DNA from 4 places in the Embleya sp. NPDC020630 genome. Region 1 is predicted to be linked to each of the others. Evidence: riboswitches for the same ligand, from Rfam matches in the RefSeq annotation. Region 1 holds a riboswitch; each other region holds the start of a gene.
The links. Region 1 has a riboswitch for cyclic di-AMP ahead of ACH4XV_RS42310 (NlpC/P60 family protein). Riboswitches for the same ligand answer to the same signal wherever they lie in the genome.

Region 1 (5,835 bases):
CGGCGCACGGCCGCGCGATCGACGTCCCCGGTCAGCTCACCGCGATCGTGGCGATCTCCGGCCTGATCTACGGCGTGATCGAGGGCGGCACCAGCGGCTGGACGCACGGTCCGGTCCTGGCCGCGTTCGCGCTCGCGGTGCTGGGCCTGGTGGCGTTCGTGTGGGTCGAGCGCCGTTCGGCGACGCCGATGTTGTCGCTGGACCTGTTCTCCTCGCGGGCCTTCAGCGGCGCCGGCGTGGTGACCATGCTGACCATGTTCGGCCTGGTCGGGATCGTCTTCTCGCTCAGCCTGTTCTTCGGCAACGTCCAGCACCTGAGCGCCCTCGAGATCGCCTACCGCTTCCTGCTCGTCAACGGTCTCGGCGTGGTGTTCGGCCCGGTGGTCGGCCGGCTGGTCGGGCGGATCGCCCCGGGCCTGCTGCTGACCGGCGGCCTGACGCTCACCGGGATCGGCATGCTGGCTCTGAACACGCTGGACAAGGACACCGGATTCACCACGCTGATGGCCCCGTTGATGGTGATCGGTATCGGCTTCGCCTTCGTCATGACGCCGATCACCTCGATCGCGGTGAGCAGTGTCCCGCACCACCTGGCCGGCATGGCGAGCGCGGGCAACAACACGCTGCGCCAACTCGGCGGCGCGCTCGGCCCGGCGGTCCTGGGCGCGGTCCTGACCAGCCGGATCAGCGCGGGCCTGCCGGGCCACCTGGCCGACTCCGGGCTGGCCGACGCCGACCGCGAACACGTGCGCGCGGCCGTGTCGGACGAGGGGCTGTCGGCGGCCGGCCATCTGGGTCTGGCGCCCGAGCCCACGGGCAGGGCGCTCGGCGCGATCGGCGACAGCTTCGTGGACGCGATGCACGTCTGCATGACGATCGCGGGGGTGGCCATGTTCGCGGCCGCCGTGATCACGGTGCTGACGATCGGGGTGCGGCGGGCGAAGCCGCACGGGAGTACGGCCGTTCTGGCGTCGGGTCCGGGAACGTCGGGTCGGGTGCCGGCGCAGGGCTCCGCCGCGACGGTGGCGGCCGGTACCGGTTCGGGGGCGGGCTCGGGCGGGGCCTGAGTCCCGATGCGACGACGAAGCCGCTCGCCCGTCGGCGAGCGGCTTCGTCGTCTGTGGGGCGACTCGGCTAGGCCGCCGCCCGGCGCCCGCGCAGGCCGAACGCGGTCACCGCCGCGCCCAGCGCCACCCCGACCAGCGGCACGATCAGCGCCGTGCGGAAGCCGTCCAACTCGGAGCCGCCCACACCGGCCAGGACCGCGGTGACCGTCGACAGGCCCAGCGCCGCGCCGAACTGGAAGGCGGTGTACAGGAGTCCGCCGGCCAGGCCCTGTTCGTCCTCGTCGATGCCGTCGGTCGCGGCGATGGTGAGCGGGCCGTACGCCAGCGCGAAGGCCAGACCGAGCAGCAGCATCGTCGGGAACATCGCCATGTAGGAGGTGTCGCCGTCGATCGACAGGAACAGCGCGTACGCCGCGGCGGCCGCCACCATCCCGCCGAGGATCACCCGCAGGTTCCCGAAGCGCTCCACCAGTCGCGGTGTCAGCGTCGGCGCGAGTACTGCGTCGGCCCCGACCGCGAGCAGCGCGAAACTGGTCTCCAGGGTCGACCAGCCGCGGATCTCCTGGAGGTAGAAGACCGCGATGAACTGGAACCCGAAGAACGAGCCCGCGAACAACATCGCGCCCAGGTTCGCCCGGACCAGCGCGCCCGAGCGCAGGATGCCGAGGCGTACCAGCGGATTCGCCGCGCGTCGTTCGATGGCCACGAAGGCGAGCAGGAGGGCGACCCCGCCCGCGAAGACCACGATCGTCCGGCCCGGGCCGTCGGCGGGGTGTTCGAGCCGGACCACGCCGTAGACCAGCAGCAACATCGAGCCGGTCACGCTGATCGCGCCGACGAGGTCGAAGCCCCCGCCGGCCTCCGGCCGCTCGTCCCGGGGGATCAGCGCCGACGCCGCCGCCAGGATCACCGCGGCGAGCGCGACCGGTACGAAGAACACCAACCGCCAATCGATCGCGGTCAGCAGTCCGCCGATCACCAGGCCGAGCGAGAAGCCGCCCGCGGCGGTGCCCGCGTAGAAGAGCAGTGCCCGGTTGCGCTGCGGCCCCTCCGGGAAGCCGGTGGTGATGATGGACAGCCCGGCGGGGGTCATGAAGGCGGCCGAGGCGCCGGTCACGAAGCGGGCCACGATCAGCATCCAGCCCTCGGTGGCGAATCCGCCCAGGCCGGAGAAGACCAGGAAGACGGTCAGCCACAGGAGGAACATCCGCCGCCGGCCGAGCAGATCGGCGGTGCGGCCGCCGAGGAGCATGAAGCCGGCGTAGGCGAGCACGTACGCGCTCATCACCCAGCTCACGCCACCGGTGGACATGCCCAGGTCCTCGCGGATGGTGGGCAGCGCGACGTTGAGCATCGCGATGTCGATGCCCTCGAGGAAGATCGCGCCGCAGAGGACGAGCAGCATGCCCCAGGCGCGGGGGCTCATTCGGCCGGCGGGGGCGTCGCCGGGGGTGGATTCGGGGGCGGATTCGGCGGCGCTGCCGGGTGCGGACGTGGATGTGGACATGCGACAGCCCCTCGGGACGCGGGTGGGTGGGATCGCGGTGGGATCGGGGTGCCGGGGGCGGTTCTTCGGACGAACCCGGTTCCCTCTTGTAACCGACCCCATCCTTCGGCAGCATCGACTTCCATGGAAGAAGGCACTTCGAAGGAACCGACCCCCTGCCCGAGTAACCAGGAGGACTACGACGCCCTCCAGTGGGACGTGCGCGAGGGGTGCGAGGTCCGGCAGATCCTCGACCGGGTCGCCGACAAGTGGTCGCTTCTGGTGATCGCGATCCTGGAGAGCCGTACGTTGCGCTTCACCGAGTTGCGGCGGGAGATCGACGGGATCAGCCAGCGCATGCTCACCGTGACGCTGCGCCAGCTCGAACGCGACGGCCTGGTGCGCCGCACGGTGTATCCGGTCGTGCCGCCTCGGGTGGACTACGCGCTCACCCCGATGGGGACCACGCTGCACACCACGATCCGCTCGCTGGTCACCTGGACCGAGGAACATCAGGAACGCATCGCCGAGGCGCGGGCGGAGTACGACGCGCGTGTGGGAGCGGAAGGCGACCTGGCCGTGGCGGCGGGGCGGTCGGTGTCGGGATAGGTCGGGGTAGTGGGCGCGGTGCCGGCCCGGGGGCGATTTTCGAATCCGGGTTCGGGGTCTGCCCACACCTGTTCGGTGTCGCTCGATGTCGCGTATTCGCCTCGGCTCGGCCGGACCGGTGAATGTCCGGTTCGAAAAGGACGGGCAGGCCGGGCGAAACAGCGGAGCCTCGGGAGTGGTATCCCCGCGATCGGCCCATTTCGCGGATGCGGCGACGTTTGCGGAGGTCGGACGGCGGATCCTTGCCGCCAATCGTTGCCAAATCGGTCCAAGATCGACTTACGGGATTCCGAGTGCTTTTCCTGTGATACGACGACCGGTGAAACGGAACTCTTGGCAAAGATTTGGTAATGTAGAGACTCGGGGTGAGGGTCGTGACACGCCTGTGACTATCGTTCTGCGATAGGCGAGCGGCTCCACGTCGGCCACCCGGTCGACACGATCGCCTCCGCCGAATTCGGTGACGGGTTTCGGTGACGGTGGGCAACCGCGGTCGTCGCGACACGAAGCCGGAACCGGGGACCCTCGCAGTCCCTGGGGTGAATCGGTGCTCCGGCACCGTAGGGCGCCTTCTTCCGCCCGAACCCGTCAGCTAACCCGGTAGGCGGCCGAGGAAGGAGACCGCCGCCAGTGGCGTCCCAGCGTCGATCCGGGCAGCACCGCAAGCCCAAGCCCCGCACCGCCGTGCGTACAGCCGCGACCGTGGTCACGGCCGCCGCGACGATGACCGGTGTGATGACCTTCGCCGGCACCGCGAGCGCGGACCCCGCGCAGTCGTTCCAGCAGACCAAGGACCGCGTCAACCAGCTGCACAGCGAGGCGATCAAGGCCACCGAAGCCGCCAACGGCGTCGACGAGCAGATCACCAAGCAGCAGGGCACCGCGAACCAGACCCAGGCCCGGATTACCGAGGAACAGGCCGCGCTCAACACGCTGCGCGACCAGATCGGTGTCCTGGCGGCCAACCAGTACCGCAGCGGCGGCCTCCCGCCGTCGCTCTCGCTCGCGCTCAGCGGCGACCCCGAGGGCTACCTGCAGAAGTCGCAGATGTTGTCCCAGCTCGACGGCCAGCAGGCCGCGAAGCTGAAGCAGATCGCGGCGCAGGCCCGAGTTCTCCAGCAGGACCGCACCGAGGCCTCCTCGCAGCTCGCGGAACTGGAGAAGCTGCGCACCGAGCTGAACCGGCACAAGGGCGAGATCCAGAACAAGCTCACCGAGGCGCAGCGCCTGCTGAACACGCTCACCGCGCAGCAGCAGAAGGAAGTCCTCGACTCGAACGAGCACAAGAACGACGCCGGTTCGCGCACCGAGACCGACCGCAGCTCGCGCGACAAGACGGACCCGCCGACGACGGGCAAGGACGTTCCCGTGTCCGGCCGGGCGGCGGCCGCGATCGCGTTCGCGCGCGCCCAGATCGGCAAGCCGTACGCGCCGCGAGGCGTCGGCCCCGACTCGTACGACTGCTCGGGCCTGACCCAGGCCTCGTGGCGAGCGGCCAACGTCTCGCTCAGCCGCACGACGTGGACCCAGGTCAACGACGGCCCGCGGATCTCCAAGGACGCGCTCAAGCCGGGCGACCTGGTGTTCTACTTCTCGGACAACTCGCACGTGGGCATGTACATCGGCAACGGCAAGATCATCCACGCCCCCCGCCCCGGCAAGAACGTAACCGAGGCCCCCCTGGACTCCATGCCGTTCTACGCGGCCGTCCGCCCGGGCTAGACCGAACGACCGCGCGCGAGCACGCGCGCGTTCACGGCGATCGGTCCCGGGAAGCGCGGCACCCACCTCCCGGACCGATCGCCGTCGTCGTTGCCGCCGGTGCTTCGGGGCACGCGGTATCTCGGGTTGCCCTGCCTGCCCTGCCTTGCCTTGGCGAAGGTTCCGGGAACCGGGGTAGGCGTGTGGACCATGGGTCGTATATCGGTGGGCACTTGTTCGTGGACCGACTCCGCCTTGGTCTCCAGTGGTTGGTATCCGGCCGAATGCCGGGACGCGGAACACCGACTTCGGTACTACGCACGGCAGTTCCCGGTGGTCGAGGTGGACGCGACCTACTACGCGTTGCCCAGCATCCGCAACAGTCTGCTGTGGGTGGACCGTACGCCTGACGGATTCACCTTCGACGTCAAGGCGTTCTCGCTGCTCACCGGGCATCCCACCAGGCCGGGTTCGTTGCCGGCGGAGCTGCGGTCCCTGCTGCCGCCACGGGTGCGCCCGGGTGCTGTCGACGATCGTTTGTCGGACGAGGTCTGGCAACGGTTCAGCGGGGCGCTGCTGCCGTTGCGCGAGGCAGGACGTCTCGGCACGTTGCTCTTTCAGTTCCCGCCGTCCTTGGCGCCTGGTGCGGCCGCCACACGCTTCCTTCGCGACTGCGTCGAGCGGGCCCAAGGGTGGCCGCTCGCCGTCGAGTTCCGGCATCCGCTCTGGTGGCAGGACGAACATCGCGCCGCGACGACGGCTCTCCTCGAACGCCACGGCGTCGCCGCGGTGGCGGTCGACACGGCGCAGTCGCTGCCCACGTCCATCCCCCCGGTTGCCGTGGCCACCACGTCCGAACTGGCGGTGGTTCGTTTCCACGGCCGCAACCGGGCCTGGGGAAGCGGCTCGAAGGAAGAACGGTTCCGCCACACCTATACGAGCGCGCAACTGGCCGAGTGGGTGCCCCGAGTG
Region 2 (5,835 bases), on a different contig from region 1:
TACATTTGTACTTGTACATCTGTACAACTCGGTGGGGAGGGCACATGGCCTGGTTGTTCCTGGGGTTGGCGATCTCGTGTGAGGTGATCGCGACCAGTCTGCTCAAGAGCACCGACGGCTTCACCCGGCTGTGGCCGACGCTGGCCTGCCTGGGCGGCTATGCCGGCGCCTTCTACCTCCTGACGCTCTCGCTGCGCCAGTTGCAGGTGGGCACGGCGTACGCGATCTGGTCGGGGCTCGGGACGGTGGCGATCGCCCTGGTCGGCGCGGTGTTCCTGAACGAGCCGATGACGCTGCTCAAGGCGTTCGGGATGGCCCTGGTGATCGCGGGCGTGGTGGTGCTGAACCTGGGTGGTGCGCATTGACCGCGAGCCGGGATCCGGAGGGTCGCCGGTTGCGGATCGTACGCGGCGCCGTCCAGGCCATCGCCGAGGTGGGCGTCGGCAACACCACGCACCGCCTGGTCGCGGCGCGGGCCGAGGTCCCGCTGGGGGCGACCACGTACTACTTCGCGTCGCTCGACGACCTGGTCGCCGCGGCGCTGGAGTACGCGTCGGCGGAGACGGTGCGGATGGTGGACGACTGGGCGGCGCGGATCCGGGGCAGCGACGACGTGCCCGGCGTGCTCACCACGCTGACCGCCGAATACCTCGCGGACCGCCCTCGGGCGCTGGTCGAGTACGAGTTGTATCTGGCCGCGGCGCGCAGTCCCGAGCTGCGCGGTTTCGCGCGGGCGTGGGTCGAGGGGATCGGCGGCTTCCTGGCCGATCGGTTCGGATCACCCGCCGCGGCGGCGGCGGTCACGCTCCTGGACGGCACGATGTTGCAGGTGTTGACCCTGGGCACGCCGCTGGACGAGGAGCAACTGCGCTGGTCGCTGGCCCGCTGCCTGGCATCGTGAGCCGGACCCGGGCCCGCGCGGCGATGCTCGGGCGGGTCGTACGCATGCGGTAGGGTCGCAGCCAGCGAAGGGGAGTAGCCCCGCAAACCGGTCGTCGACATGCTGGAGCCCTCGGGCTCCCGGTGGCCGGGCCCGATCATCACGGGTGGGCGAGACCTTCGGCCAGGCAACGACGCGTCCGCGAATCTCGCGGACGCACCCCGTCGTGCCGGGCCGAGTGGTCCTCCAATCCGCCGAGCGGCGCTTCGTGAAGACCCGGGGCCCGGCTCTCGCAGAAAGCCACCCGGAATGCACCTCGACCTTTTGGCGATCCTGACCGCCTTCGGGCTGATCTTCCTCGCCGAGCTCCCGGACAAAACCATGTTCGCGTCGCTCGCCATGGGCACCCGCATGCGCCCGCTCTACGTCTGGTTCGGTACCTCGACCGCGTTCGCCGTGCATGTCGCGCTCGCCGTGGGCGCGGGTGGCCTGCTCGGCCTGCTGCCCGGTTGGATCGTCAAGCTCGTCTCCGCAGCGCTGTTCGGCTTCGGCGCGTTCATGCTGCTGCGCGGTGGTGCCGACGATGAGGACGCGGACGGCGGCGGGGCGCGGATCACCGGATTCCGGGCGGTGTTCTCGACCGCCTTCATGGCCGTGTTCATCAGCGAGTGGGGCGACCTGACCCAGATCACCACCGCCAACCTGGCCGCCACCAACGGCACCTGGTCCACCGCGATCGGCTCGGTCGCGGCGCTGATGTCGGTGTCCGCGCTGGCGCTGCTCGCCGGGCGGTTCATCGCCAAGCGCATGCCGCTGCAGACCGTGCAGCGGATCGGCGGGGTGTGCATGCTCGGCCTGGCGATCTGGTCCCTGGTCGAGGTCTTCGCGGGCTGACCCGGTGGGTGTTGCGAGCCGACCCGCGCGCGTTCAGGCCCGAGCGGCCGGGTCGTCCTCCGGCTCGGGGGTGGTGCGGCCGAGCAGGCGTTCGTAGCGCTGGCGGGCCGCCTGCGGGGTGCCCAGGCCCAGACCGAAGGCGATCTCCTGCCAGGTCATCTCGCGCCCCCGGGCCATTCGGAGGAGCCCCGCCTCCAGGTCGTCCATCTCGCCCCTGGCCATCGGGATCAGGCTCAGCGCGGCGGTGATGTCGGCGTGGTCGACCGCCGGCTCGCCGTCGGCGGGCTGCGCGATACCGCTGAGCAGGAACGACACCAGCCGGATCGCCTCGTGCGGGCCGAGCATGTACGGGTTCACCTGCCGCGCGCGCTGCTCGTCGGTGGCCGCGTGCCGCTCAGCGATCCGGAACAGGGAGGCGTGTACGCGCCGGGCCCGCGCCTGCTCGGGGTCGGGCGCGGTGAAGGGGTCGTGGGATTCGGGGGTCACGGGCGTGTCCGCAGTCGAAGACATGGTCACAGCATGCCGAGACGCACGGATCGATGTCAATGGATCATGTCGCATGACTCATGTTGAACATCTTGTTCACACGGCTTGATTCCACCCCGCCCCCGCGTCAGCCCGGCGTGGGCTGCGCCGGGGGCGGCATCAGGGCCGTGCGCAGGGCCGGGTCCGGGAGGGCTTCCGGACCGAAGACGGCCAGGCGGATCAGGGCGTCCTCGCGGCGGCGGTACGCACCACAGTGACGGCTCCCCGCACGTTTGTCCGGTGGAAACCCCTCTGCCGGGGTGCGGGTGCGGGGTGCGGGCCGACCCGATGCCCGGAATGTGATGTAGCCCGCATGGATAAAACGGACATAAATTATATAGCCGACTTCGGGTTGCAATTCATTTTCGGTGGCCGGCGACGGATCTCGACTATTTTCCGTTACCGCTCCGTCACGCCACTCTCCGAGATATGCCCTCGTCATCGCGGGTGCTTCCGACCGAAGCCGGCCGAGATGTCACCTTTATTCCGCCTTTACGCTCCGCGCAAAGTCTGCGATTCGGTTGTGATCTCCCCATCGCATTGCCTACCTTTCTCGCCGATTCACCTTTCGGGTGAACCCTGCCGCCGGTACGCCGAATCCCGTCGCCGGCAGCGGGATGTCTACAGCGAAGAATCCGACGGGAGCGGGGGAACCAGGTGAATCGCCGTGGCCGGGATCGTTCCGGTGACGGCTAGGGGTGAAGTCGCGTGAAGCGACCGGGCTGCTCCAGTCCGAATCCGACAGCTCACCTCGTAGGCGACAGGAGAGGACCCCATTTCATGCTGTCCGCAAACGCTCGCCACCGAGCCGCCCGCCCCGCCAACGTCCGCCGCTTCGTCGCGGCGGTGGGCATCGCCGGCATGGGAGCCGTCATCCCGGTCGCCGGCGCCGGTGCGGCCCACGCACAGGTCCCCACCACCGACCAGGCCCCCACCGGCGCCTCCGCCGTGCTGTCGGCCACGCCGACCGCCGCGGTCGACAGTGCCCCGGTCCAGGCCGAGGTCGCCGCGCCCGCGGCCACCACCGCCGCGGACAAGGCCCGCTACCTGGTCCAGGCCGGTGACACGCTGTCCCAGCTCGCGCTGACCAACAAGGTCTCCGGCGGCTGGCAGAGCCTGTACCAGCTCAACCGCGACGTGCTCCCGTCCGGCCCGGACCTGATCGAGATCGGCCAGACCCTGCGGCTGACCGGCTCGGCGCCCGCGCAGCCCAAGGCGGAGGCCCCGGCCAAGCCGAGCATCCAGGTCCAGCCGAAGACCACGGTCACGGGCAAGACCGCGCCGAAGCCGACGAGCAAGCCGTCGGTCGACGTCGCGGCCAAGCCCGCCGCCAAGCCCGCCACCGGCGGCTCGAAGGGCAACCAGGCGCCCACCGGCGGTTCCTCGAACGCGTCGAGCAAGGCCCTCCAGGCCGTCGCCTTCGCCAAGGCGCAGGTCGGCAAGCCGTACGTGTACGGCGCCACCGGCCCGAACGCGTACGACTGCTCGGGTCTGGTCCAGGCCGCGTACAAGGCGGCGGGCATCTCGCTGCCGCGCGTGACCAACGACCAGTTCGCCGCCGACCCGCACGTGTCGATCGCCAACCTGCAGCCCGGCGACCTGGTGTTCTTCTACTCGGGCATCAGCCACGTCGGCATCTACATCGGCGACGGCAAGATGGTGCACGCCGCCAACTCGCGCAAGCCGGTGGAGATCGCCTCGATCAACACCATGCCGATCGCCGGCGCGACCCGCCCGAACTGATCGCGCGACCCGGCCGCGGCGGCGCCCGGGTGAGCATCGCACAGCAGTGACAGCAGTGGCCGGTGCCGTGCTCCCGACCGTGGTCGGGAGCACGGCACCGTTGCACGCCCGCTTCCTGCACGTGCGCCGGGTGCCTACTCCTGCGTAAGACGCGGTCGGGCGGTGAGTACCGCCATGTCCAGCGGCAGCGGTCGCAGGTCGAGCAGTTCGAAGCCGCCCTCGGCCAGCAACGCGCGATACTCCGCCACCGTGCGCTCGCGGCCCCGGGCGTTGGTCATCATCTGGATGTCGAAGCGCAGCGGCAACACCGACCCGCCCGCCTCGACGATCGGCCGTTCGACGATCGCCAGGCGTGCGTCGACCGGCATCGCCCGGGCCAGCGCCCGCAACACGACCAGGCACTCGGCGTCCGCCCAGTCGTGCAGGATCCGGGCCAGCAGGTACACGTCTCCGCCGCCGGGCAGCGGATCGGTGAAGAAGTCGCCGACCACCAGATCGCACCGGTCCTCGGCGACCGATGCGGCGAGCAACTCCCGGGCGGCGTCGACCACATGCCCCCGCTCGAAGAGCACCCCGCACGCGGTCGGGTGCTCGCGCAACACGCGTAGGAGCAACTCCCCGTCGCCGCCCCCGACATCGACCACCGTCGCGGCCGGCGGCAGGTCCAGGGCGGCCGGCACCGCATCGAAGACGATCGTGCCGAACGCCATCGCCTCCCGGAACAGCCGGGCTTCGTCCGGGTGTTCGGCGAAATACTCGAACGACTCCCGGCCGTGCACCCGGGTGAACGCGTCCTCGCCGGTGCGCACCGTGTGTTCCAGGCCGAGATACGACGTGAAGAACAGGCCGCTGTACAGGTCCGCCAGCGCGGCCAATGATCCGTCCCGATCGGTGCGCAGCAGCGCACCGCGCTCGGTGAGCCGGTAGTGTCCGTCCGCCTCGACCCGCAACACCCCGTGCCCGGCCAGCAGGCGCATCAGCCGCCCCAGGCGGTCCGGTTCGGCGCCCGCCGCCTCGGCCAGCTCGGCCACCGACCGTGACCCGTCGCCGAGGCGGTCGGCCAGGCCCAGCCGTGCCGCGACACCGATCGCCTGGGTCACCCAGGCGCCGGTGACCAGGTGCAACATCTCCCGGGTCGGGTCCTCGCGCGGCGGATCCTCGTGCGCCGGCGAACCGGCCCGACCGGACGCAGGGTTCGGAGCCGCGTGGCGCCGCAGCACCTCGGGATACGAACCGGTGGCCAGGATCTCCAGGCGGCGCGGCCAGCGGTCCGAGGCCGGTTCACCGGTGCTGCGGAAGTACAGCACGAAGGTGTCCTCGTGCGGATTGAAGCCGCCGCCGTCCCGCAGTACCTCGTCCCGGGACACGAGCAGGTCGTGCAGATCCAGGAGGGTGACCGGAGTCGGCTCGACCACGCGGAAGGCGAAGTGCGTCTCGCCGTTGCGGACGCGCTCCTCGGCCCGTAGTCGGGCGAAGTCGGCTCCCGGGACCGGTGCCACGGCGAACAGTTCGAGGTTGCGGCCCTCGCAGGCGGCGACCCCGTCGCCGGGCAGCGAGCAGCGCACGATGTGTACGTCGACCGATTCCGCGCGCAGGCCGAGGCGTTCGGCGATGCGGTTGCGAACGACGGTGCTGGGCACGACCTCTGTGGTGCGTAATCCCCAGTGCGGCAGTCGGTCGAGCAGGTCGCCGAGCCGCTCCGGGAAGACGAGCAACGCGGCGTGGTCGAAGCGGCAGTGCCGGGACACCATGTCCACGACCGCGTCGGGAACTCCCGGCGGCAGCGCGGCCCG
Region 3 (5,835 bases), on a different contig from region 1:
AGCCGGCGGGGGACTTCTTGGCCGCGGTGTCGAAACCGGGCAGGGGGATGTCGTCGAAGAGGCTGCTCATCGTTCCCCGAGTCTAGGGCGTGTCTTCTGTCCCGCGTCGGGCTCCGCGGCGTCCGGTGCCGTGCATCGGCGTGCCGGCGGAGCACCCGCATAGTGGTTCTATTCGGGTGGTTCGCCGGGGCGGCGAGGTGCGGTGCCGGGCGTCGTGGTGCTCGGCGCGGGACAGAAGACACGCCCTGGGTGGGTGTCGGGCGGGTCGTGCCCGGGTCGTTGTCGCGGGCAGGGATCATTGCGCCGACAAACCATCTTCGCCCCGTCGGACATCGGGTCGACCGTCAAGGGAGTACATCGTGCTGGACGATCGCGACGTGGAGCGGGTCCTGGTGCTGGCCGCGCACCCGGACGACATCGACTTCGGGGCGGCGGGGACGGTCGCCACGTGGACCGAGGCGGGCATCGAGGTGAGTTACTGCCTGGTCACCGACGGGGACGCGGGCGGGTTCGATCCGGCGGTGCCCCGGTCGGAGATCGGCGGGATCCGGCGGGCCGAGCAGAGCGCGGCGGCGGCGCACGTGGGGGTGCGGCAGCTGTACTGGCTGGGGTATCCGGACGGGCGCTTGGCGGCCTCCATGGAACTGCGGCGCGACATCAGCCGGGTGATCCGGCAGGTGCGCCCGCAGCGCATGGTGATCCCGAGTCCGGAGCGGGACTGGGCCCGGCTGGCGCCGAGCCACCCCGACCACCTGGAGGCGGGCGAGGCGGCGATGCGGGCGATCTATCCGGACGCGCGCAACCCGTTCGCCCACCCCGAGCTGCTGGAGGCGGAGGGGCTGAAGGAGTGGACGGTGCCGGAGACCTGGCTGTCGCCGACCGCGGCGCCGAACCACGCGGTGGACGTGACGGAGGTGTTCGAGCGCAAGATCGCGGCGCTGCTGTCGCACGAGAGCCAGACGGGCCATCTACCGGAACTGCGCGAGCACGTCGTGTCGATGCTGGAGGGCAACGCGGCGCGGTTCGACCTGGGCGCCGGACGTATGGCCGAGGTGTTCCGGGTGGTGGACACCCGCTAGCGGCGGCGGGACCGGCGGCTCAGGTCCACACCACGGCGATGGCGATGTTCGCCACGGTCAGCAGGCCGATCGCGCCGAGGACGCGCGCGGACACCCGGTCCGCGGCGCGGTTGCCCCACACCAGCAGCAGGATGACCAGCAGGATGCCGAGCTTGGTGCCGATCTTGGCGGTGTCCACGTCCCGGTCCAGGCCGGACTGCACCACGCCCACCAGGGCCAGGCCGGTGACGAGCATGGTCAGCGCGCCGTGCGTCATCGCGGGCACGATCCGCACGTCGCCGGTGCGCAGCGCGGACATCTGGGTGAGGAAGCCGCCGAGCAGGGCCGCGATGCCCACGATGTGCAGCACCAGCAGGATCTGCCGCAGAACGTCCACGTCGTACAACCCCTCGTCGATCGTCGCCCCGGTGGGCATCCGGCCGGCGTTCTCGGCGCCGACGCCAAGTCCCCGCCGCCGTCCGGCAGCCTAGCCGGCGGCGGTTCACGCCTCACCATCGGTCGAATGCCATTAAAGATCGCCAAAAGGGATCAAGATCGACTTTAGGGAATCCGGGCGCTTTTCCCGTGATACGCGGAGATGGAAACGGTGACATTGGTAAAGTTTTGGCAATACGAAGGCCAATGGTGATGGTCCTGACACGCGTGTGACTAGTGTTCTGCGGCAGGCGATCGGCTCGAGGTCGGCCACCCGGTCGACACGATCGCCTCCGCCGAATTCGGTGACGGGTTTCGGTGACGGTGGGCAACCACGGTCGTCGCGACGCGCAGCCGGAACCGGGGACCCTCGCAGTCCCTTGGGGTGAATCGGTGCTTCGGCACCGTAGGGCGCCTTCTTCCGCCCGAACCCGTCAGCTAACCCGGTAGGCGGCCGAGGAAGGAGACCCGCCACCAGTGGCGTCCCAACGTCGACCCGGGCAACACCGCAAGCCCAAGCCGCGCACCGCCGTGCGTACCGCCGCGACCGTCGTTACGGCCGCCGCGACGATGACCGGCGTGATGACCTTCGCCGGCACCGCGAGCGCGGACCCCGCGCAGTCGTTCCAGCAGACCAAGGACCGCGTCAACCAGCTGCACAGTGACGTGATCAAGGCCACCGACGCCGCCAACGGCGTCGAGGAGCAGATCGAGAAGCAGCAGGGCACCGCGAACCAGACGCAGGCCCGGATCACCGAGGAACAGGCCGCGCTGAACGCCCTGCGCGACCAGATCGGTGTCCTGGCGGCCAACCAGTACCGCAGCGGCGGCCTCCCGCCGTCGCTCTCGCTCGCGCTCAGCGGCGACCCCGAGGGCTACCTGCAGAAGTCGCAGATGTTGTCCCAGCTCGACGGCCAGCAGGCCGCGAAGCTGAAGCAGATCGCGGCGCAGGCCCGAGTTCTCCAGCAGGACCGCACCGAGGCCTCCTCGCAGCTCGCGGAACTGGAGAAGCTGCGCACCGACCTGAACAAGAACAAGACCGACATCCAGGCCAAGCTGGCCGAGGCGCAGCGGTTGCTCAACACGCTCACCGAGCAGCAGAAGAAGGAAGTCCTCGACTCGGACGAGCACGCGAACGACACCACGCGGGGCAACGACCGCAGTTCGCGGGACAAGGACAAGGACACCGCGCCGGCGACCAATGTCCCGGCCTCCGGTCGGGCCCAGGCCGCGATCAACTTCGCGCTGGCACAGATCGGCAAGCCGTACGTCTCCGGCGCCGAGGGCCCCGGCTCGTACGACTGCTCGGGCCTGACCCAGGCGTCCTGGAAGGCGGCGAACGTCTCACTCAGCCGCACCACTTGGACCCAGATCAACGACGGCCCCAGGATCGCCAAGAGCGCCCTCCAGCCGGGCGACCTGGTGTTCTTCTACTCGGACAACCGCCACGTGGGCATGTACATCGGCAACGGCCAGATCGTGCATGCCCCGCGTCCGGGCAAGACCGTGACCAAGGCGCCGCTGGACTCGATGCCGTTCCTCGCGGCCATCCGCCCCGGCTAGAGCCCTCGATCCCCCGGCACATACGACGGCGCCCGTCCTCGGATTCGTTCCGAGGACGGGCGCCGTCGTATGTGCCGGGGGACCGCGACCGGTCAGACCAGTCGCCGATCCGTCGCCCAGCGGGTCAACTCGTGCCGGTTGGACAGCTGCAACTTGCGCAGCACGGCGGAGACATGGGTCTCCACCGTCTTGACCGAGATGACCAGTCGGCGGGCGATCTCCTTGTAGGCGTAGCCGCGCGCGATCAGCCGCAACACCTCGCGCTCGCGCTGGGTGAGCCGGTCCAGGTCCTCGTCGATCGGCGGCACGTCGGTGGCCGCGAACGCGTCCAGTACGAAGCCCGCCAGGCGCGGCGAGAACACCGCGTCGCCCTCGCCGACCCGGCCGATCGCGCGGATCAGCTCGTCGCCGGTGATCGACTTGGTCACATAGCCCCGGGCGCCGCCCCGGATCACCCCGATCACGTCCTCCGCGGCGTCCGACACGGACAGCGCCAGGAAGCGCACCGCCGGGATCAGCGACGCGCACCGGCGCAACACCTCGACCCCGCCGCCGCCGGGCAGGTGCACGTCGAGCAGAACCACCTCGGGGCGGGTCTCGGTGACCACGGCCACCGCGCTCGCCACGTCGTCGGCCTCGCCGACCACCTCGACCGCTTCGCCGATCTCGGCGCGCACGCCGGTGCGGAACATCCGGTGGTCGTCGACGAGGACCACCCGGGTGCGGGGCGTGCCCTCGACGGGTGCGCTACTCGTCTCGGTGGTGTTCACGTGTTCGTCCTTCCCACAGCGGACCGGCCGGCGTCGGCGCGGCGCATCTCCAGCTCGACCTCGGTGCCCTCGCCGGGTTCGCTGCGGATGTTCGCGGCGCCCCCGTTGCGGCGCATGCGCCCGAGCACGGACTCTCGCACACCCAGCCGGTCGGCGGGTACGGAGTCGGGGTCGAAACCGGGCCCGCGGTCGCGGACGAACACCGTGACCGTGTCCTCGTCGGCCTCGCCGAACACCGAGATCGCCGCGCCGCCCGCGTACTTCGCCGCGTTCACCATCGCCTCGCGCGCGGCGGCGATCAGCGCGGAGAGCCGGTCGTCGACCGGGCAGTCGCCCACGCACACGATCTCGATCGACACCCCGTGCGCGTCCTCCACCTCGGCGGCGACCCCGCGCAGCGCGGCGGCGAAGGTGCGGTCCGGCTCCTCGCCGTCGGGGCGGTACAACCAGGCCCGCAACTCGCGCTCCTGCGCCCGTGCCAACCGGGCCACCTCGCGCGGGTCCTCCACCTGGCGCTGGATCAGGGTCAGCGTGTGCAGCACCGAGTCGTGCACGTGCGCGGCCACCTCGGCCCGCTCCTGCGCCCGGATGCGGGCCCGGCGCTCGGCGCCCAGCTCGCGGGTCTGCCGCAGCAGATACGGGCCGAAGATGACCAGCAGGCCGACCAGAAGCAGGCCCGCGCCGCGCATCGCGGCCAGCGCGTCGCCGATACCGCCGCGGCCGAGCGAGAAGAAGATCAGGCCCGCGACCACCAGCGTGGCGCCGATCAGGGCGCGCAGCCAACCCGCCACCCGGCTGCGCCCGTCCAGCGAGAACCAGCGCTGCCGCTGCGACTCGTCGGCCTGACGCCACAGCAGGATCACCCCGGGCCCGGCCACGAGCAGCGGCCACAACCAGTCGCCGGAACCGGCGTCGGTGTCGGTCCCGAGCCCGGTGAGCATGGTCGCCGCGATCAGCACGATGATCAGCGCGAGCGCCTGATGCCGCTCCCGGCCGCGCTCGCGGCTCGGCGGGGCGGCGTCGGTCACGCTCTGCGGTACGAAGATCCAGAAGGCCGCGTACAGGACCACGCCCAGGCCCGCGAAGAACGCGAGCGCGACGAAGGCGACGCGCAGCACCACCACCTCGACGCCGAGATGCTCGGCCAGGCCGCGCGCGACGCCGCCGGCGAACCGGTGGGACGCGGCGCGGCGGAGCTTCGGCGTCGGGTACGCGGGCCGGTTCGGCGCGGCGGGGGGCGGATATACGGCGGTCACACGACCGATCGTCACACGCCGGCAAGCCGGGGCGCATCAGGGCCCGACCCTGATTCCCCCTCAGGGTCGGACCAGGGGTCGACCAGGGCGGAGCCCGATGGGAACGGGGCCGTGCGCACGCCACGATGGACCCATGAACGACGACATGAAACCCGGTGTCTCGGCCGGCGACCGGGCCGGCGACGTCCCGGGCGGCCCTCCGGGGTCGTCCGCGGCGCCCACGACGACCACTCGACCCCAACTTCTGCGCAGCGTCGACGACCGCATGGTCTCCGGCGTGTGCGGCGGGCTCGGCGAGCATTTCGGCCTCGATCCGGTGATCTTCCGCATCGTCTTCGCGGTGCTGTCGCTCTTCGGCGGGGTGGGCGTACTGGTGTACAGCCTGGGCTGGCTGTTGATCCCGGCCCGTGGAGAGGAGCAGCCGGTGCTGCGCCGGGTGCTCTCCGGGAAGTTCGACCGCGGGGCGACGGCCGCCACCGTGGTCGCCGTGATGGGGGTCGCCTTGTTCTTCACGTACCTGGACTCGGGCTTCGGCCCGTCGGTCCCGCTGATGATGATCACCGCCGTGGTCCTGTTCATGGTCTGGACCGACACGAAACGCAGGTCCGAGGCCGCCGCGCGCACGGTGGGGGTCGCGGCGATGGCGAGCGCTCCCGCGCCGGTCGACACCGTCCCGGCCGGCGACACCGCGCCGGGACCGCCGATGTGGTGGCAGGTGCCCGGTGGCGGCTCGGCGCCGGAGGGCGGGAAGCC
Region 4 (5,835 bases), on a different contig from region 1:
CGATCGTCGGCGCCGAACACGTCCGCCACACCACCGGCGACCTCGTGCCGTACGCCCGCGACGCCACCCCCCTGTTCGACCGCCTCCCGGACGCCGTGGTCTTCCCGGCCGACACCGCCGAGGTCGCCGCCGTACTGCGCCTGGCGACCGAGCACCGCGTCCCGGTCGTCCCCCGGGGCGCCGGCTCCAACCTGTGCGCGGCCACCGTGGCCCTGAACGGCGGCATCGTCCTGGTCACCACACGCATGAACCGCATCCGCGAGATCAGCCCCGACGAACTGCTCGCCGTGGTCGAACCCGGCGTGACCACCGCCGCCCTGGCCGACGCCGCGACCGCACACGGCCTGCTCTTCCCACCCGACCCCGGCAGCCGCACGGTCTCCACCGTCGGCGGCAACGTGGCCACGTGCGCCGGCGGACTGCGCGGCCTCAAGTACGGCGTCACCCGCAACTACGTACTCGGCCTGGAAGCGGTACTGCCCACCGGCGAGGTGATCCGCACCGGCGGCCGGCTCTGGAAGGACGTGGCCGGCTACGACCTGACCCGCCTGCTCACCGGCTCCGAGGGCACCCTCGCCGTGATCACCGAGATCACCATGGCCCTGCTGCCCGCCCCCGCCGACACGGGCACCGGGATCGCCTACTTCCCCGACCTGACCCAGGCCGGCCGCGCGGTCGCCGACATCCTCTCCGCCGGCATCGTCCCGGCCACCCTGGAATTCCTGGACCGGAGCTGCATCAACGCGGTCGAGGACTTCGCCGAACTCGGCCTGCGCCGGGACGCCGGGGCGCTGCTCCTGTTCGGCGACGACGGTACGTCCGACGCGGTCCGCCGCGACCTGAACCGCATGGCCGAGTTGTGCGACGCGGCCGGCGCCACGCAATGGACCCTCGCCGAGGACGTGGCCGGCGCCGAGGCACTGCTGACCGCTCGCCGGTGTTCGCTGCCCGCGCTGTCCCGACTCGGCGCGCTGACCATCCTCGAGGACGCCACCGTGCCGCGCCCCAGGATCGCCGAGATGGTCGACCGGATCGACGCCATCGCGGCCACGCACACCGTCACCATCGCCACCTTCGGCCACGCCGGCGACGGCAACCTCCACCCCACCTGCGTGGTGGCCGACCCGAACGACACCGAATCGATCGAGCGCGCGCACGCCGCCTTCGACGACATCTTCCGCACCGCCATCGAACTCGGCGGCACGATCACGGGCGAACACGGGGTAGGCGCCGCCAAGTTGCCCCACCTGCGCGCCCAACTCGGCGACGACCAGCTGCAATTGCTGAGCCGGATCAAAACCGCGTTCGATCCCGCCCGCATCCTCAATCCCGGAAAGCTCGGCTCATGACCGGTGTGTTCGACCCCGAGGAACTCTCCCGCTGCATCTCCTGCGGCTTCTGCCTGCCCGCGTGTCCGACCTACGCCGCCACCGGCGACGAGGCATCCTCGCCGCGCGGCCGGATCAACCTGATGCGCGCGCTGGAGACCGGCCGCCTGGACGCCGACGACCCGACGCTGCTGGAACAGTCCTCCGCGTGCCTGGGCTGCCGCGCCTGCGAACCGGTCTGCCGGGCGGGCGTGCCGTACGGCTCCTTGTTGGAACAGTGGCGCGACCACCAGTGGCGGGGCAAACACCGACCACCGCCGGCCCGGCTGTTGACGATCGTGGCGAGCCTGCCACCGGTGGTCCGCGCGATGGGCTGGGGCCGCTTCGTCCTGCCGGCCGGGCGCAGCAGCCCCGACAAGACAACCCGTCCGACCACACCCCGGACACCGAAGCCACCCACACAACCCGCACCCTCCGCACCACCCGCCGGCACCGGTGCCTCCCTCATGCTCGGCTGCTTCGAACGCGCCATGTTCCCCAGGGTCTCCCGCGCGGCCCGCACCCTCCTGCCCGGCCTGAAGGTGCCGGACAACCAGGGCTGCTGCGGAGCACTGCACGCGCACAACGGCGAATCCACCAAGGGCCGCGCCCTCGCCCGCCGCCTCGGCGAACGCCTCCCCGGCCGGATCGTCACCACCTCCGGCGGATGCGCCGCGCACCTCGCCGACGTCATCGGCCGCGACCGGGTCGCCGAACTGTCCGAGGTGGTCGACGCCTCGGCACTGCCCGAGCGCCGAGTGGCCGGCCGCCGGGTCAGGGTCACCCTCCAGGACTCCTGCCACCTGCGCAACGGCCTCGGCGTATGGCGCGAACCGCGCGAAGTCCTGTCCGCGGTGGCCGACTTCGTGGAAACCCCGGGGGCCGGCGACTGCTGCGGCGCGGCCGGCACCTACTCCCTCCTGCGCCCGATCGAATCCCGCCGCATCCTCGACCGCAAGCTGGACGCGATCGAGGCCAGTGGCGCCGACGTCGTGGTCGCGGTCAACCCCGGCTGCCTGCGCCAACTCCGCACCGGCCTGCGACGCCGCAAGTCGCGCGTACGCGCGGTACACCTCGCCGAATTCCTCACCGCACCCAACGGCGGCGCCCGGACGCCCTGACCATCACGGGCCCGACACCGGTGTCTCGGGCCGAGTTCGGCGTATGCGACTCCACACGGGGGGAGCCGCATACGCCGTACCCGACCCGAGACACCCACACCTATCCGGCTCGGCCGTGCCCTCCCGAGGCTCCGGCGAAGTGACAAGCGGCTCGGAGTGAAGGCGCCGGGACCACGGGCCCACAACCTCGCCGAGACGCGCCGTGTTTCGCTGACACCGGCTGCTTCGGCCGACTCGTCGGCGGTCATCGTGATCTCGGACTGACGGTCGCCGCTTCGCTCGGGGTGATCCTGTCGTGGGCGCTGATGCAGGTCGGCTTCGCGCAGATCTACCTCGTCATCGACGTCACCGGCGGGCACGGCGACCTTCGGTTCCCCGAGGGCACGACGCCGTCGTTCCTGAGTTTCGCGTACTTCTCCTTCACGCTCGCCACGTCGTTCGCGACCAGCGATGTCGAAGTCGTCGGTGTGCGGATGCGGCGGATCGTGCTCGTCCACACCGTCAGCGCCTACTTCTACAACGCCCTGGTGGTCGCCGTCGCGTTCCAGGTGCTTCAGGGGCTCGTCAGCCCGTGAGGCGCGGCCCGCGACGACATGCCACCCCGCGATGAGGGGGTGTACCCGAGCCGAGGTTCGATCACCGGCAGTCCATACAGGGCAAATCACCCGAATCGGTGCGAGTCAGGCCGAAAGCCTCCATCGCGCCACCCGGCCCGAAGGGGCCATCCCATCGAACGCCGGTTCCGCGACGCGCGCGCCCTCACCCTCGCCGCATCCCACGAATGGGCAGGTCGCCCCCCGTTTCGACCCGTTTTCCACCATCCCGAGACCGTCGTTTCCGGCAAATCCCGTGGCGCACGTCACATCCCGCGCACCGATTGTCAGGAACTCGCACGCACCGTAAACCGAGTTTCCGCGATTCTCACTCCCCGCGATTTCGTCCTTACTCGCCGCTGAAGGTCCCGGGCACAATGCGTGGACGCTTCGGGACTTTCGGTCCCGGAATTCCACCCTTCCGACCCGAATCTTCGGTTTCGGCGAAACATGATGTTTGGATCCGAGTCGGGTGTATGCGTAGCTTGGTGCTTCGCCGCACCGGTCCGGTGTTCGGCGGAATGTGTCTCCCGGTTCGCCGAATCCTGCCGCCGGAGAGGCCACGGTACGAAACCCGAAAGGCAGGAGCGGGGGAACCAAGTGGAATGCCGTCCCGGGCGTGCGCATGTCGCGGACGTTCGATAACGACGGCTTGGGGTGAAGCCGTGCCCGCCTCCTCGATACCCGAGGAGTCGACGCCGGCCGGGCGAGACTCTCCAGCCCGAATCCGACAGCTCACTTCGTAGGCGTGGGAGAAGGAAAAATCTTCGTGCAGTCGTTCATCACCCCTGCCCGCAAGCCCAAGAACGCGCGCCTCGCGCTCACCCTCGGCATGGCCGGCGCCATCGTCGCCGCCCCGCTGATCACCGGCTTCGCCACCTCCGCCACCGCCGCCCCGGTCTCCGTCTGGGACAAGGTCGCCATGGGCGAGAGCTCGGGCAACTGGCACATCAACACCGGCAACGGTTTCTACGGTGGCCTGCAGTTCACGCAGAGCACCTGGAACGAGTTCGGCGGTCAGCAGTACGCCCCGCGTGCGGACCTGGCCACCAAGGACCAGCAGATCGCCATCGCGGAGAAGGTCCTCGCCGTACAGGGCCCCGGCGCGTGGCCGAACACCTCGGGCCCCGCGGGCCTGACCCGTGGCGGCGCCGCTCCGGCCGTCTCCCCCAACGCCAAGTCGGGCTCGACCAAGGCCACCGTCAAGGTCGCCCCGAAGGTCGCCGAGAAGCCGGTCGAGTCCGCGCCGGCCCCGAAGGCCCCGAAGATCGAGGTCGTCCCGGCCGCCGAGACCACGGCCACGACCACCACCTACTCCGTGGTCAAGGGCGACACCCTGTCCAAGATCGCCGCGGCCAAGGACGTCGAGGGCGGCTGGCACAAGCTGTACGCCGACAACAAGTCCGTCATCGGCGGCAACCCGAACCTGATCCTGGTCGGCCAGAAGCTCTCGCTCGCCGGCAAGGCCGCGGCCGCCACGAAGACCGAGGCCAAGGTCGAGACCAAGACCGAGGCCCAGGTCGAGACCAAGACCGAGGCCAAGCCCTCCGTGTCGGTCAAGGTCGCGCCGAAGCCCGTGACCAAGGAGAAGGCCCCCGTCGTGGCCAAGGACTCCTCGGCCAAGGCCGGCAGCACCGCCGTCAACTCCTCCGGCTACGTCGCTCCGGTGAACGGCGCGCTGGGCACCGCGTTCGGCACCGGTGGCTCCATGTGGTCCAGCGGCAGCCACACCGGCCAGGACTTCGTGGTCGGCACCGGCACCTCGGTCAAGGCCATCACCTCGGGCACCGTGGTCAGCGCCGGCAACGGTGGTGCCTACGGCAACGAGGTCGTCATCAAGCACGCGGACGGCAAGTACTCGCAGTACGCCCACCTGTCCAGCATCGGCGTCCGCGCCGGCCAGACGGTGAGCACCGGTCAGCAGATCGGCCTCTCGGGCGCGACCGGCAACGTGACCGGCCCGCACCTGCACTTCGAGATCCGCACCACCCCGAACTACGGCAGCGGCATCAACCCCGTCACCTACCTGCGCGCGCACGGCGTCAACCTCTGATCCGAGCACAACCGGGAAGTTCCAGGGCCGGGCCCGTCGACCACGCGTCGACGGGCCCGGCCCTGTTCCATGCCCGCCGCGCGGACGATGCCGGCCGTGTGGGCACTGTTCGCCGGAGTGGCCGTATCCGCCGGGCACCGAGCGAGCGGCGCTTCCCCGGCGTCAGCCCCGCGCGGGGTAGCGCTTCGGCAGCGGCAGCCCCCGCGCCGCCATCAACTCCCGCAACCGGTCCGGATAATCGGTGATCAGCCCGTCCACGCCGTCGTCCATCAGCTTCGCCATGGTGGCCGGGTCGTCGATCGTCCACGGCACCACCTTGATGCCCAGTCGGTGTGCCTCGTCGACCATCGCCCGCGTCACGTAGGGGCGGTAGTTCGGATCGCCCACCTTGCCGTCCTGCGGGAAGCCGTGCACCGGGGAGAACGAGGTCGCGCCGAACGACTCGATCGCCCGCAGCGGGTCGCCGCCGAAGTCGTCGATGTCCAGGCCGCCCAGCCAGGGCGAGGCGCCGGGCTTGCCGACCTGGAGGAAGTCGTAGTTGGTCAACGCGACCAGCGGCAGCCGGGGTTCGACCTGACGCATCCTCATCAGCGAGCCCCAGTCGAAGCTTTGGATGGTGACCTGGCGCAACAGCCCGGCCCGGCGCACCTCGCGCGCCACCGTCTGCACGAACTGCTCGCGCGGCGCCGTCTCGTTCGGCG

Region 2: another riboswitch for cyclic di-AMP. It lies ahead of ACH4XV_RS34155 (NlpC/P60 family protein); the one in region 1 lies ahead of ACH4XV_RS42310 (NlpC/P60 family protein).
Region 3: another riboswitch for cyclic di-AMP. It lies ahead of ACH4XV_RS07220 (NlpC/P60 family protein); the one in region 1 lies ahead of ACH4XV_RS42310 (NlpC/P60 family protein).
Region 4: another riboswitch for cyclic di-AMP. It lies ahead of ACH4XV_RS25720 (transglycosylase family protein); the one in region 1 lies ahead of ACH4XV_RS42310 (NlpC/P60 family protein).

What each region holds. Positions count from the first base shown of each region.
Region 1 is NZ_JBIRUB010000026.1:1,778-7,612, reverse strand. It holds gene ACH4XV_RS42325 (MFS transporter) at 1-1,067, shown strand, start outside; gene ACH4XV_RS42320 (MFS transporter) at 1,135-2,493, opposite strand; gene ACH4XV_RS42315 (winged helix-turn-helix transcriptional regulator) at 2,698-3,162, shown strand; cyclic di-AMP (ydaO/yuaA leader) riboswitch at 3,647-3,784, shown strand; gene ACH4XV_RS42310 (NlpC/P60 family protein) at 3,793-4,884, shown strand; gene ACH4XV_RS42305 (DUF72 domain-containing protein) at 5,074-5,835, shown strand, end outside.
Region 2 is NZ_JBIRUB010000013.1:125,895-131,729, reverse strand. It holds gene ACH4XV_RS34175 (DMT family transporter) at 45-365, shown strand; gene ACH4XV_RS34170 (TetR/AcrR family transcriptional regulator) at 395-901, shown strand; gene ACH4XV_RS34165 (TMEM165/GDT1 family protein) at 1,190-1,774, shown strand; gene ACH4XV_RS34160 (DNA-binding protein) at 1,808-2,284, opposite strand; cyclic di-AMP (ydaO/yuaA leader) riboswitch at 2,917-3,073, shown strand; gene ACH4XV_RS34155 (NlpC/P60 family protein) at 3,080-4,042, shown strand; gene ACH4XV_RS34150 (methyltransferase) at 4,177-5,835, opposite strand, start outside.
Region 3 is NZ_JBIRUB010000002.1:233,388-239,222, forward strand. It holds gene pcrA (DNA helicase PcrA) at 1-70, opposite strand, end outside; gene ACH4XV_RS07210 (PIG-L deacetylase family protein) at 360-1,079, shown strand; gene ACH4XV_RS07215 (hypothetical protein) at 1,099-1,455, opposite strand; cyclic di-AMP (ydaO/yuaA leader) riboswitch at 1,823-1,961, shown strand; gene ACH4XV_RS07220 (NlpC/P60 family protein) at 1,971-3,056, shown strand; gene ACH4XV_RS07225 (LuxR C-terminal-related transcriptional regulator) at 3,149-3,826, opposite strand; gene ACH4XV_RS07230 (PspC domain-containing protein) at 3,823-5,082, opposite strand; gene ACH4XV_RS07235 (PspC domain-containing protein) at 5,216-5,835, shown strand, end outside.
Region 4 is NZ_JBIRUB010000007.1:418,162-423,996, reverse strand. It holds gene ACH4XV_RS25735 (FAD-binding oxidoreductase) at 1-1,349, shown strand, start outside; gene ACH4XV_RS25730 ((Fe-S)-binding protein) at 1,346-2,488, shown strand; gene ACH4XV_RS25725 (DUF1345 domain-containing protein) at 2,749-3,063, shown strand; cyclic di-AMP (ydaO/yuaA leader) riboswitch at 3,608-3,845, shown strand; gene ACH4XV_RS25720 (transglycosylase family protein) at 3,914-5,134, shown strand; gene ACH4XV_RS25715 (glycerophosphodiester phosphodiesterase family protein) at 5,297-5,835, opposite strand, start outside.